Regions from separate parts of the Lysinibacillus sp. FSL K6-0102 genome, predicted to be linked through region 2. Evidence: riboswitches for the same ligand, from Rfam matches in the RefSeq annotation. Region 2 holds a riboswitch; each other region holds the start of a gene.
The links. A riboswitch is a leader RNA that binds a small molecule or an ion and turns the genes downstream of it on or off. The one in region 2 is predicted to bind thiamine pyrophosphate.
Positions count from the first base shown of each region.

Region 1 (3,283 bases), 1.5 Mb from region 2:
CAGGATAGGCATAAGGCCATTCCAGCTTCCAAAAGGTTTGTGCCCTTGTAGCACCAACCATGGCAAAATAATGCTTTAATTCTGGAGCTGTTTGTCTAAATCCATCCATCGCTGCAATGACAATCGGGAAAAAGCACACAAGACAGATAATGATAAGCTTCGGTAATAAGCCAAAGCCAAACCAAATAATAAGGAGCGGTGCCAAGACTAGAATAGGAACATTCTGCGACATAATAAGAATTGGATAAAACAGTTCTCGAATAAATGTAAATCGATGCAACACTATTGCCACCGTTAGCCCACAAGCGATGCCAATGGCCAAACCTAGTAGAGCTAATTGTACTGTAGCGAATGCATGTGGTAGAAAGGTTTGATACGACTGGATGGCTTCTGACAAAATACTACTTGGTGTGGGAACTAACCAATGAGGAACTTCAGCAAACCGCACGATTAGTTCCCATATGAACAAGAGGAAGGCAATAAAAATTATCGTCCTTCCCTTCTGTAATGCACGTTTCATTACTGATATTTCTCCGTTAATGTATCCATCGTAATACCCGTTGGCTGATATAAAATTTTCACTTGTGTAATGACATTAATGGCACCAAGTTCAATCATTTTCTCATTCATTTTTTCAATGATTTGGAGCAATGTTGAAAGCTCACCCTCCATCGTTGTTTCCAATGGATGTACCTCATATTTCACCCCAGAAGCATCGATCACCGCAATTGCTGCATCGACATATGGTATAACATCTTCATATTTCTCTGTCTTCGGAATGATTTGTACACTGATTAATGAATTTGCCATCTTATTTGGCCTCCTTTTTAGGTAAGAAATCATTAGTAAAGGCTTTTTTCGCATCAAATTCGCCCTCTAGTACTTGATTGCTTGACATCCATTTCGCGTAATTTTCCCACACAGAAAGCTTTTGCTCTCCCCATTGCTTGGCATCATCCTGATATTTATCAGCCAGCCATTCCTGACTTTTATGCACTAACGCTTTATCTAAATCAGGGGCCGCTTCGATTAAAATATCAGCCGCTTCACTTGGGTTTTCAATTGCGTATTCATAGCCCTTCGATGCAGCTGCCACAAAGGCTTTGACTACATTCGGGTTGTCCTGTATCATTTTTTCATTTGTAGCTAAAACTGGCGTATAATAATCCAATTGATCACTATAATCTGTAAGATATAGCATATTAATCTTTTCCCCACGCAGCTCAGCCTCAATCCCAGTCCATGCATAATAAATCCAAGCAAAATCTATATCTTTTTCCATCATTGTGAAGAAATCTAAATCCCCTGCATTGACGATATCTAGCTTATTAATATCTGCCTTTTCTTTTTGCATGAGTGATTGTAAAACGGCTTGCTCTAATGGCGCGCCCCAACCACCATAGGTTTTACCTTCAAAATCCTTTGGCGATGTAATGCTCTTTGAAGCAATAGAAGCAAAGCCAGATGTATTATGCTGTATAATTGCTGCGATGGAGACCAGCGGCACATCCTGGACTCGTGCCTGTGTTATGCCTTCCTGATAGCTCACGCCAAAATCCGCCTTTCCAGAAGCAACAAGCTGATCTGCGCCCGCCTCACCAGGCATAATAATATCAACATCTAAACCCTGTTCCTCAAAATAACCGAGTTTTTTGGCAACATATAGTCCTGTATGATTTGTATTCGGCGTCCAATCCAGTACCACAGACACCTTTTTCAGCTTGTCTGCAGCCTGCTTGTCATCCTTGTCACTACAGCCTACTAATGTCAATAGTGCTGCCAATAAAATAAAAAACCATTTTTTCATGCGAAAGCCTCCCAGTTTGTAATATGAAAGTGTTCATGAATGAATGTTGTCACCAGAAGAAAGCGTATACAATGTTGGCAAGCTGTTGCTTGAAAACATAAAAAAACGCCTAGGATTCCTCCCAGACGTATTGCAATCAATCTTCAAAACTTTGCTTTTTGAATAGATGTTCCCTACGCTGGTACGAGCCAAATCAGGTTCAAAGGGTCAGCGTCTATCGGACACAATCTCAGCTAGCAATTACTAGCCCCCCTACATTCTTTCGCTATGAACTTTTCGATGATTATTATACCCATAGTTTCACTTAAATGACAAGGTGCTATTTTGGAATAGAGCTTAAAGCCCAGTACTCCTTAGAGACTGGGCATGCATTTAGCTTGGTTTCTGTTCTTTTTTGGCTGTTACAACATGAGAAATTGCTCCATCTGTTGCAATATCCACTTTAAATGAACCATTGGAATGGCGATCCGCACGAGACAATGCTTGTACGTCAATCATCTCTTGAACACCTTTTTCAGTTTCAATCACAACCTGCTCCTCGTCTGTTGCTTGAACAACTGCCACAATTCGGTGAGGGTTTGCTTTTAACTCTGTTAATACTTTTAGTCCACGTTTTGCACGACTTGCTACTTCAACTTCAGCGACATTCATTTTTTTCACGGCCCCACGCTGTGTCACAATCACTACATATTGGGTAACATCAGGCTGTAATACATTGACTCCAACTAAGGCTTCTCCATCTTTTAGTGTGATCCCTTTCACACCACCTGTTTTCACACCTGTCACAGGTAGTTCCTCCATTGGGAAACGAATCGCATAGGCTGTATCCGTTGTGAGCATCAGCTCCACGTCATCAGTCACAAATGATGCATAGATCATCGCATCACCAGCCTTGACATTCATCGTTTTAATTGGCTTTGAATAACGCGTTACCGCATAGTCTGCGAGTGGTGAGCGCTTAATTTGGCCATCTTTTGTGGCTGTGAAAACATACGTATTTGGCTGGTCAAAGGTTTCGAAACCATAAACCGCAATAATCGATTCATCTTCCCCTGTTGGTACAATACTTGAAATATGCTGGCCGAGATCCTTCCAGCGTATATCAGGCAGCTCATGAACAGGCTGATAAATATAATTGCCTCGATTTGTGAAAAGCAGTAGATGGTGCTGTGTATTTAAATTTGCTTCATACAATAAATAATCCGAATCCTTCATGGCAAAATCTTGCCCGTTTGAAGCGGCATGAGAACGTATGGATGTACGTTTAATATAACCATCCTTCGTTACTGTCACGACAACCTCTTCACTTGGCACAAGGACATCCAATGTAATTTTGATTTCTTCAATTTCTTGCTCAATCTTCGAGCGACGAGGCTCTGTAAAGCGTTTCTTAATATCTAGTAACTCTTGTTTAATAACACGCACTAGCTTAGCTTCACTTTGTAGAATCCCCTCTAGCTTTGCAATTAGCTTATT
Region 1 is NZ_JBBOPH010000001.1:2,646,432-2,649,714, forward strand. It holds gene NYE73_RS13405 (ABC transporter permease) at 1-520, opposite strand, end outside; gene NYE73_RS13410 (thiamine-binding protein) at 520-810, opposite strand; gene NYE73_RS13415 (ABC transporter substrate-binding protein) at 812-1,807, opposite strand; TPP riboswitch at 1,961-2,071, opposite strand; gene parC (DNA topoisomerase IV subunit A) at 2,180-3,283, opposite strand, start outside.
Region 1: it holds a riboswitch for thiamine pyrophosphate, as region 2 does, so the genes downstream of both, NYE73_RS13415 (ABC transporter substrate-binding protein) here and thiT (energy-coupled thiamine transporter ThiT) in region 2, are expected to answer to the same signal.

Region 2 (3,283 bases):
TATCACAAATACAAGCTTTACGTTAACGGCTTATGGTTGGAACGGCTTTGGTCTTAGTACGCCTCTTTGGGCAGTGATTTTACTTACTTTAGGAGGAGCCATTGCGCTACATATCCGTTTCCATCACTTTGATGTTATGTATCCAAGTGTTTTTATTTGGGCTTATATTGGAATCGCCATACATAATGGTTTTGATGAGCTACTTGTTACTACAGCCGCTTTATTTTTATGCGGTGTTCTCTTTGTTGGCATTTTATTTATTAAAAAAAATCCTGCCTACCAAAAATAAATTGGTTAGCAGGATTTTTTCATTACATCCTATTCTTCGTCTAATGACGTTAAGATAATTGGTTTATCTTTTGTTACAATGACTGAATGTTCGATTTGAGCTACAAGTGATTTATCAGGCGTCACGAATGTCCAGCCATCACCTGCTTCTACGATATGCTCTGCCTTTGCTGAGATAAATGGCTCAACCGCAAGGACCATACCTTCTTTCATAATAGTAGAATCCCATGCATCGTAATAATTTAAAATATGGTTTGGTTCATCATGTAAAGATTGACCTAAGCCATGACCTGTTAAATTCATAATAACAGTTAACCCATTAGCATTTGCCTCGCGTTCAACAGCTTTACCAATTTGATTTAATTTAGATCCAGCCTTTACCTTTGTCATTGCTCGATCAAAGGCACTTTTAGCAACACGGCAAAGCTTTTCTTTGTCCTCATAGCCATCACCCACAACAAATGAAATACCTGTGTCAGCAAAATAGCCATTTAAAGAGCCTGAAACATCAATATTTACGATATCTCCCTCTTGAATAACACGCTTTCCTGGAATACCATGTGCTACTTCTTCATTGACGCTAATACATGTATACCCTGGAAAATCATATTCTCCCTTTGGTCCTGAAATAGCGCCAGCCTCTGCAAACATGCGACCAGCAATTTCATCAAGCTCAAGTGTTGTAACACCTGGTTTTGTGGCAGCTTTCATTGCTTCGCGAATTTCAGCACAAATGCGTCCTATTTTTTTAAAAGCTTCAATCTCTTCTTGCGTTTTTACAATCATGTATAACGTCCCTTTCATCTAATATCTATTCTTTAATATAACATAACTTTTTATGCGTATAACGATAAACGCTTTAAATATTGTATGCTTTCCTACTTTGCAAAGTGCTAAAAGAGTTATTCACGACAAAAAAGTCCCTCCACTCATGTGAAGGGACTAGCGTTAAAATTTTCTTTGCATTAATTGGGGAGCGGCTGTGAATAAAAGAACACCAACGACAGCCGTTAAAATGGTTGCTGGTAGCATATATGTACCATTGTAGATGATGGAATAGATCCATGCATTCTGGTCACCCGCATATTCGGCAAAAAATACAGCACCAGCAATTGTATGTGCTGTGTATCGTAAGAAGCCCGCGAAAACGGTACCTATGATTATATAAAGTGCCATTTTTGTTTTGTTCATATGTTTAGCAGCGTCTAACACTGGTCCACGTACAACCGCCGCTAATCCTACAACAGTAAAAGCAACACCATAATCTAGTAATCCTTGTAGCCAGTGCACGATATAAGAACCAAACATTGTTTGCATAACACCCACAAGTAGTCCCGTAGTAAGACCAGCTACTAAGCCCCAGCGAAATGCTATTAACATAATTGGTACCATAACAAGACTAACTGAGCCGCCTTGTGCCCATACTTTAAAGGAAACCTGATCCAGTACGAGACCTATCGCTGCAAAAATCGCAATCTCCACTAGCATTAATAGTCTTTTTTTGTCCATACATATTCTCTCCTTTGTTCCGATGTAGGATACAAGAGCAGGAATAGAAAAGCGCTGATATGTCTCTTTCTGACACCTTTTTTCCTTTACGGACGAAAAAACGATGTCAGGACAGAGCCTCACATCGTACAAGTGTCGGTTTCTATCCACATCCCTACGCAAGCGTTAACTTACAGGTTCGAAGAGTCAAGGCATTACGTGCCCAGTCTCAGCTGACATCATCAGCTCCCCTTGTGGTCGTTACATCTGAATTTATTTGAACACTCTCATTGTACGCAAAGGATTGAAGGATTACAACCTTCCATACATCATTTTTTTGAAACTTTGCTGTTTTTCATGCGTAAATATTTAAAAAGGAGGTACAACTATGGAGAATCAAAAAATTTTAGCTGCCTTTAGTTATCTTAGTATTTTCTTCGCCCCTTTTATCGTTCCATTAATTGTATATTTCGTGACTAAAGATAGTGATGTAAAAAAACATTCGATTCGTGCACTTGTCTCTCATTTAGTTCCTTTTGTTTTTGGCATCCTGTTCTTTATTGTCTTTGTTTTTTCCACATTTAGTTTAGATCCAACCTCCAGTAATAATACAGTGATGATTATTTGGTTTGTTTCATTCGCCATCTATGCTCTCGTCTCACTAGGTATTGTGATTTGGAATATAATTCAGGCTGTTCGTGTTATCCGTTAATGTTTTATTTTTAAGTGAAACAGGTAGTAGTAATTGTAAAAGGAGCTGTTTTGGGATGAAAGTATCAAACGTTGTAAAAACTGCCGTTAAGTTAGCACCTATTGTTATTCCTATCGTAAAAAAAGTAATGGCTGCAAAAAAGGGCACAACGCCTACAACCACAACTCGAAAAAAATAAAACGGAGGCGTATTCCTTTTAGAGGAAATACGCCTTCGTTTTATTTCACTTCAAAATGGGTTTGACTATGGCCATTTAATGTTTTTTCCACATGTAAAACTGCTGGCATCGCAGATTTCAATTCAGGCACATGCGAAATAACGCCAATCATACGACCAGAATCCTGCAAATCAATTAATGTATCGATTGCTTTATTTAGTGATTCCTCATCGAGCGAGCCAAAGCCCTCATCAATAAACATCGTTTCAATATGAATATTACCTTGGTAGCTTTGAATCACATCTGCCATCCCCAATGCAAGGCTCAACGAAGCATTAAACTTTTCGCCACCTGATAAAGTTTTGACATCTCGTAATTGATCTGTATAAGCATCATAAACATCAAGACCAAGGCCACTTTGCTTCGCATGCTTTTCTAATCTATCTGAACGTCTAAGCTCAAATTGACCGTTTGATAAATGATACAGACGTATATTGGCAGCTTCTGTAATTTGATCTAAGTAGTTAATTTGTATATAACGCTCAAAGGATAGCTTTTTCGAATTTTGTCCATTTAATAATCCATAGAGCTCCTTTACTCGTCCTGCTTCTTGTTCAAGTAAATGAAGCTCTTTCGCT
Region 2 is NZ_JBBOPH010000001.1:4,138,943-4,142,225, forward strand. It holds gene NYE73_RS21100 (hypothetical protein) at 1-289, shown strand, start outside; gene map (type I methionyl aminopeptidase) at 319-1,074, opposite strand; gene thiT (energy-coupled thiamine transporter ThiT) at 1,237-1,797, opposite strand; TPP riboswitch at 1,932-2,039, opposite strand; gene NYE73_RS21115 (DUF4870 domain-containing protein) at 2,165-2,488, shown strand; gene NYE73_RS21120 (hypothetical protein) at 2,544-2,666, shown strand; gene NYE73_RS21125 (AAA family ATPase) at 2,707-3,283, opposite strand, start outside.

Region 3 (3,283 bases), 550 kb from region 2:
CACCATCAGCTCCTAGTCGTATCGCTAGATCAACATCGTCATTAATGATAAAGGGCACATGATAGTGATGACATAGTTTTTGGCATTGGCGTGCAAATTGTTCATAGGCAAGTCCAGTTAACGCGTGAGGACCTTTTTCACGAAATTGAAACATTGTAATGCCTGCTTGCAAGGCTTTTTCTAGGATATAGATAGGTTGTTCTTGAGGAGGAACATTGCTCGTACCCATAATAAAATAAAGCTCCAAATCCTCACGTTTCATGAATAATCACCTCACAGCCTTCCTTATACTGTTGATAAGCAAAATGATTAGTGGGTCCATGACCATTTCCAATCGATAAATTAAACATAATAGCTAATTGGATATATTTTTTAGCTTCCATAATGGCATTTTCCAGAGCAAATCCTTGTCCAAGAAAAGCAGTAAGTGCTGCGGAAAATGTACATCCAGTACCATGCGTATTTTTTGTTTGGATTCGTGGAGACTGCAAAGAAAAAGAACGTCCATTTTTGCAAAATACATAATCAATGGCATAAAGTGGATCTGCTATATGACCACCTTTAATGATGACACATTGTACACCTAGCTGTAACAAGCTTTGAGCTACTTCTTTCATATCTTCAAAATGATGAATAGATCTCCCAGTAAGTGTCTCTGCCTCGGGTATATTGGGCGTAACAACCGTAGCAAGTGGTAATAAAGTTGAGCGTAAGGCATCGATAGCTTCTTGCTGTAATAGGCTTTCCCCACCTTTTGCAATCATCACCGGATCAACAATCAGTGGAATGTTTAGCTCCCTGATCTGGTGTGCAATTGCTTTGATAATTTCTGAGGAATAAAGCATTCCTGTTTTAATCGCAGCGATTGGAAAATCTTCTACTAAGGCCTCTAATTGTTTTTTTATAAAGGAAACGTCAATAGGGCAAACACCTGTTACACCCAAAGTATTTTGAGCAGTTAGAGCAGTAATAACAGAAGTACCGAACACTTCTAATTCCTGAAATGTTTTTAAATCAGCCTGTATACCCGCGCCTCCACCACTATCTGAGCCAGCGATTGTTGTTACAATATGCATGAAGCTGCACCATCCTTTGATAAGCGATGTATAGCATTGAGTAAGGCTATTTGAAAATCACCAATGTCTGCAGTAAATGCGGATGCCAGTACACCTGCTTTTTTATAGTAAGTAAGTGTTTCTGTTAATTGTTGGTAAGGATTATGGCTTACACTATAGGCTGCGCCACAAATTGCGCTAAGTAAACAACCTGTACCCGTTACTTCCGTCATTTGTGGATGACCACCAGCGATCCATTGGCTATGCTTGCCATCAGTTATAAAATCGCGTTCTCCTGTGACAATAACAATGCATTGATAGCGTTGAGCCAATGATGTGGCTTCTAATTCCGTAGCGATAGTGCCATGACCACTATCTACACCCTTTTGTTGCCAATTTACACCAACTATTGCTGCTAGCTCGCCGAGATTACAGCGAATCACGGCAAAGTGTATGTTTTCAAGTAAGTATCTTACGGTTTCCTTACGATAAGTTGTGGCTCCAACTCCGACAGGATCTAAAATAACAGGAATACCAAGTTTATTGGCTTTTTCACCTGCTAATAACATGGCACTTTTTGTGCGATCATTAAGTGTTCCAATATTAATTAATAATGCTTGAGCAATGGCCACCATCTCCTCTACCTCTTGGTAGTCATCGGCCATTACTGGTGAAGCACCTATCGCTAATAAACCATTTGCTTGAAAATTTGCCACTACATAATTGGTTATACAATGGATAAGTGGTTGCTGTTGACGAATTGTTTGAAAAATCATTGTAGTCCTCCTTTAGGGATGGACGTAAGCATGCAAAAAAGGCTCTTTTTGTGTAAAAATGCACGAAAAGAGCCTTTCATCTGAAAACGATGTTTATTGCTCCCTACGTCAGTATTAACTAACAGGTTCAAAGGGTCAGGTTTTACCTTCTCAACTCTTACGAGTCCCCCTGCAATCTTGCTTTTAGTTGACCAAAATGTACCATACTTTTCATTTGTATTCAATAGCAAGTTTTCCTATAGATAAAATGTGACCGATGCCATATAGGAGGGTATGATAGTTGTCATGACTTTACCGAAATTAAGCACAAACCATTGAAAATGCTGAAAAAAGAGTTTTATAATGTGTCATAACAAAAGGGGGCAATTGCCATGAAAAGACAAGATTTAGTTGCACCAGAATGGTATAACATAGTAGAGGAAATTGAAAAATATGCTCAGGATGCAGCCAAAAATGCTTTAATCATTTATGAAGAAAACCAAGACATCCAATGTATTACATATGCACATTTATTGGAAAAAGCAAATCAAGTAGCACATGTATTCACCAAGCAAGGTTTAAAGAAAGGTGATGTCATTTTAGTGATGGTCCCACGCTCTGTGGAAGCATATATTGTATATATTGCTGCATTGAAAGCGGGTTTAACCATTATTCCAAGTTCTGAAATGTTAAGAACAAAGGATATTGAGTATCGAATTCATCATGCAAATGCTAAAGCAGTTATTGCATTTGAACCCTATATCGAACAGTTTGATCAAGTAGGAAATTTACAAGGCTTACTGCAATTTGTCATAGGAAATGCGCACAAACCTTGGCAGAACATACTTGAAAAAATGCATAATCAACCTACAATCTACATAAATCCTATCCCAACAAAAAGCACAGACAATGCATTTTTAGCCTATACAAGTGGAACAACAGGAAATCCCAAAGCAGCAGTGCATACGCATAGTTGGGGCTATGCACATTTACGAACAACAGCACCACATTGGTTGGGTGTACAAGAAAATGATATTGTTTGGGCAACTGCAGCACCAGGATGGCAAAAATGGATATGGAGTCCGTTTCTAGCTACTTTAGGTAGTGGTGCTACTGCATTTGTCTACAAAGGTAAATTCGATGCAGCTTCTTATCTAGCATTGCTTGAGAAATTCAAAATTAATGTACTATGCTGTACACCAACTGAATATCGTTTTATGGCAGCGCTTGAAAATTTACATGAATATGATCTAAGTGCCATTCGCCAAGCCGTATCAGCTGGTGAGCCATTAAATAGTGAGGTCATTAAAGTATTCTTGGAAACATTCAAATTACAAGTACGAGATGGCTATGGACAAACGGAAAATACATTATTGGTGGGCACAATGGTAGGGATGGAAGCAAGAGTTGGCTCTATGGGGAAACCTACTCCCGGCAACACTGTTGAAATTATTAATGATTTGGGCAAACCCG
Region 3 is NZ_JBBOPH010000001.1:3,592,422-3,595,704, reverse strand. It holds gene thiE (thiamine phosphate synthase) at 1-262, opposite strand, end outside; gene thiD (bifunctional hydroxymethylpyrimidine kinase/phosphomethylpyrimidine kinase) at 252-1,076, opposite strand; gene thiM (hydroxyethylthiazole kinase) at 1,064-1,831, opposite strand; TPP riboswitch at 1,915-2,012, opposite strand; gene mbcS (acyl-CoA synthetase MbcS) at 2,203-3,283, shown strand, end outside.
Region 3: it holds a riboswitch for thiamine pyrophosphate, as region 2 does, so the genes downstream of both, thiM (hydroxyethylthiazole kinase) here and thiT (energy-coupled thiamine transporter ThiT) in region 2, are expected to answer to the same signal.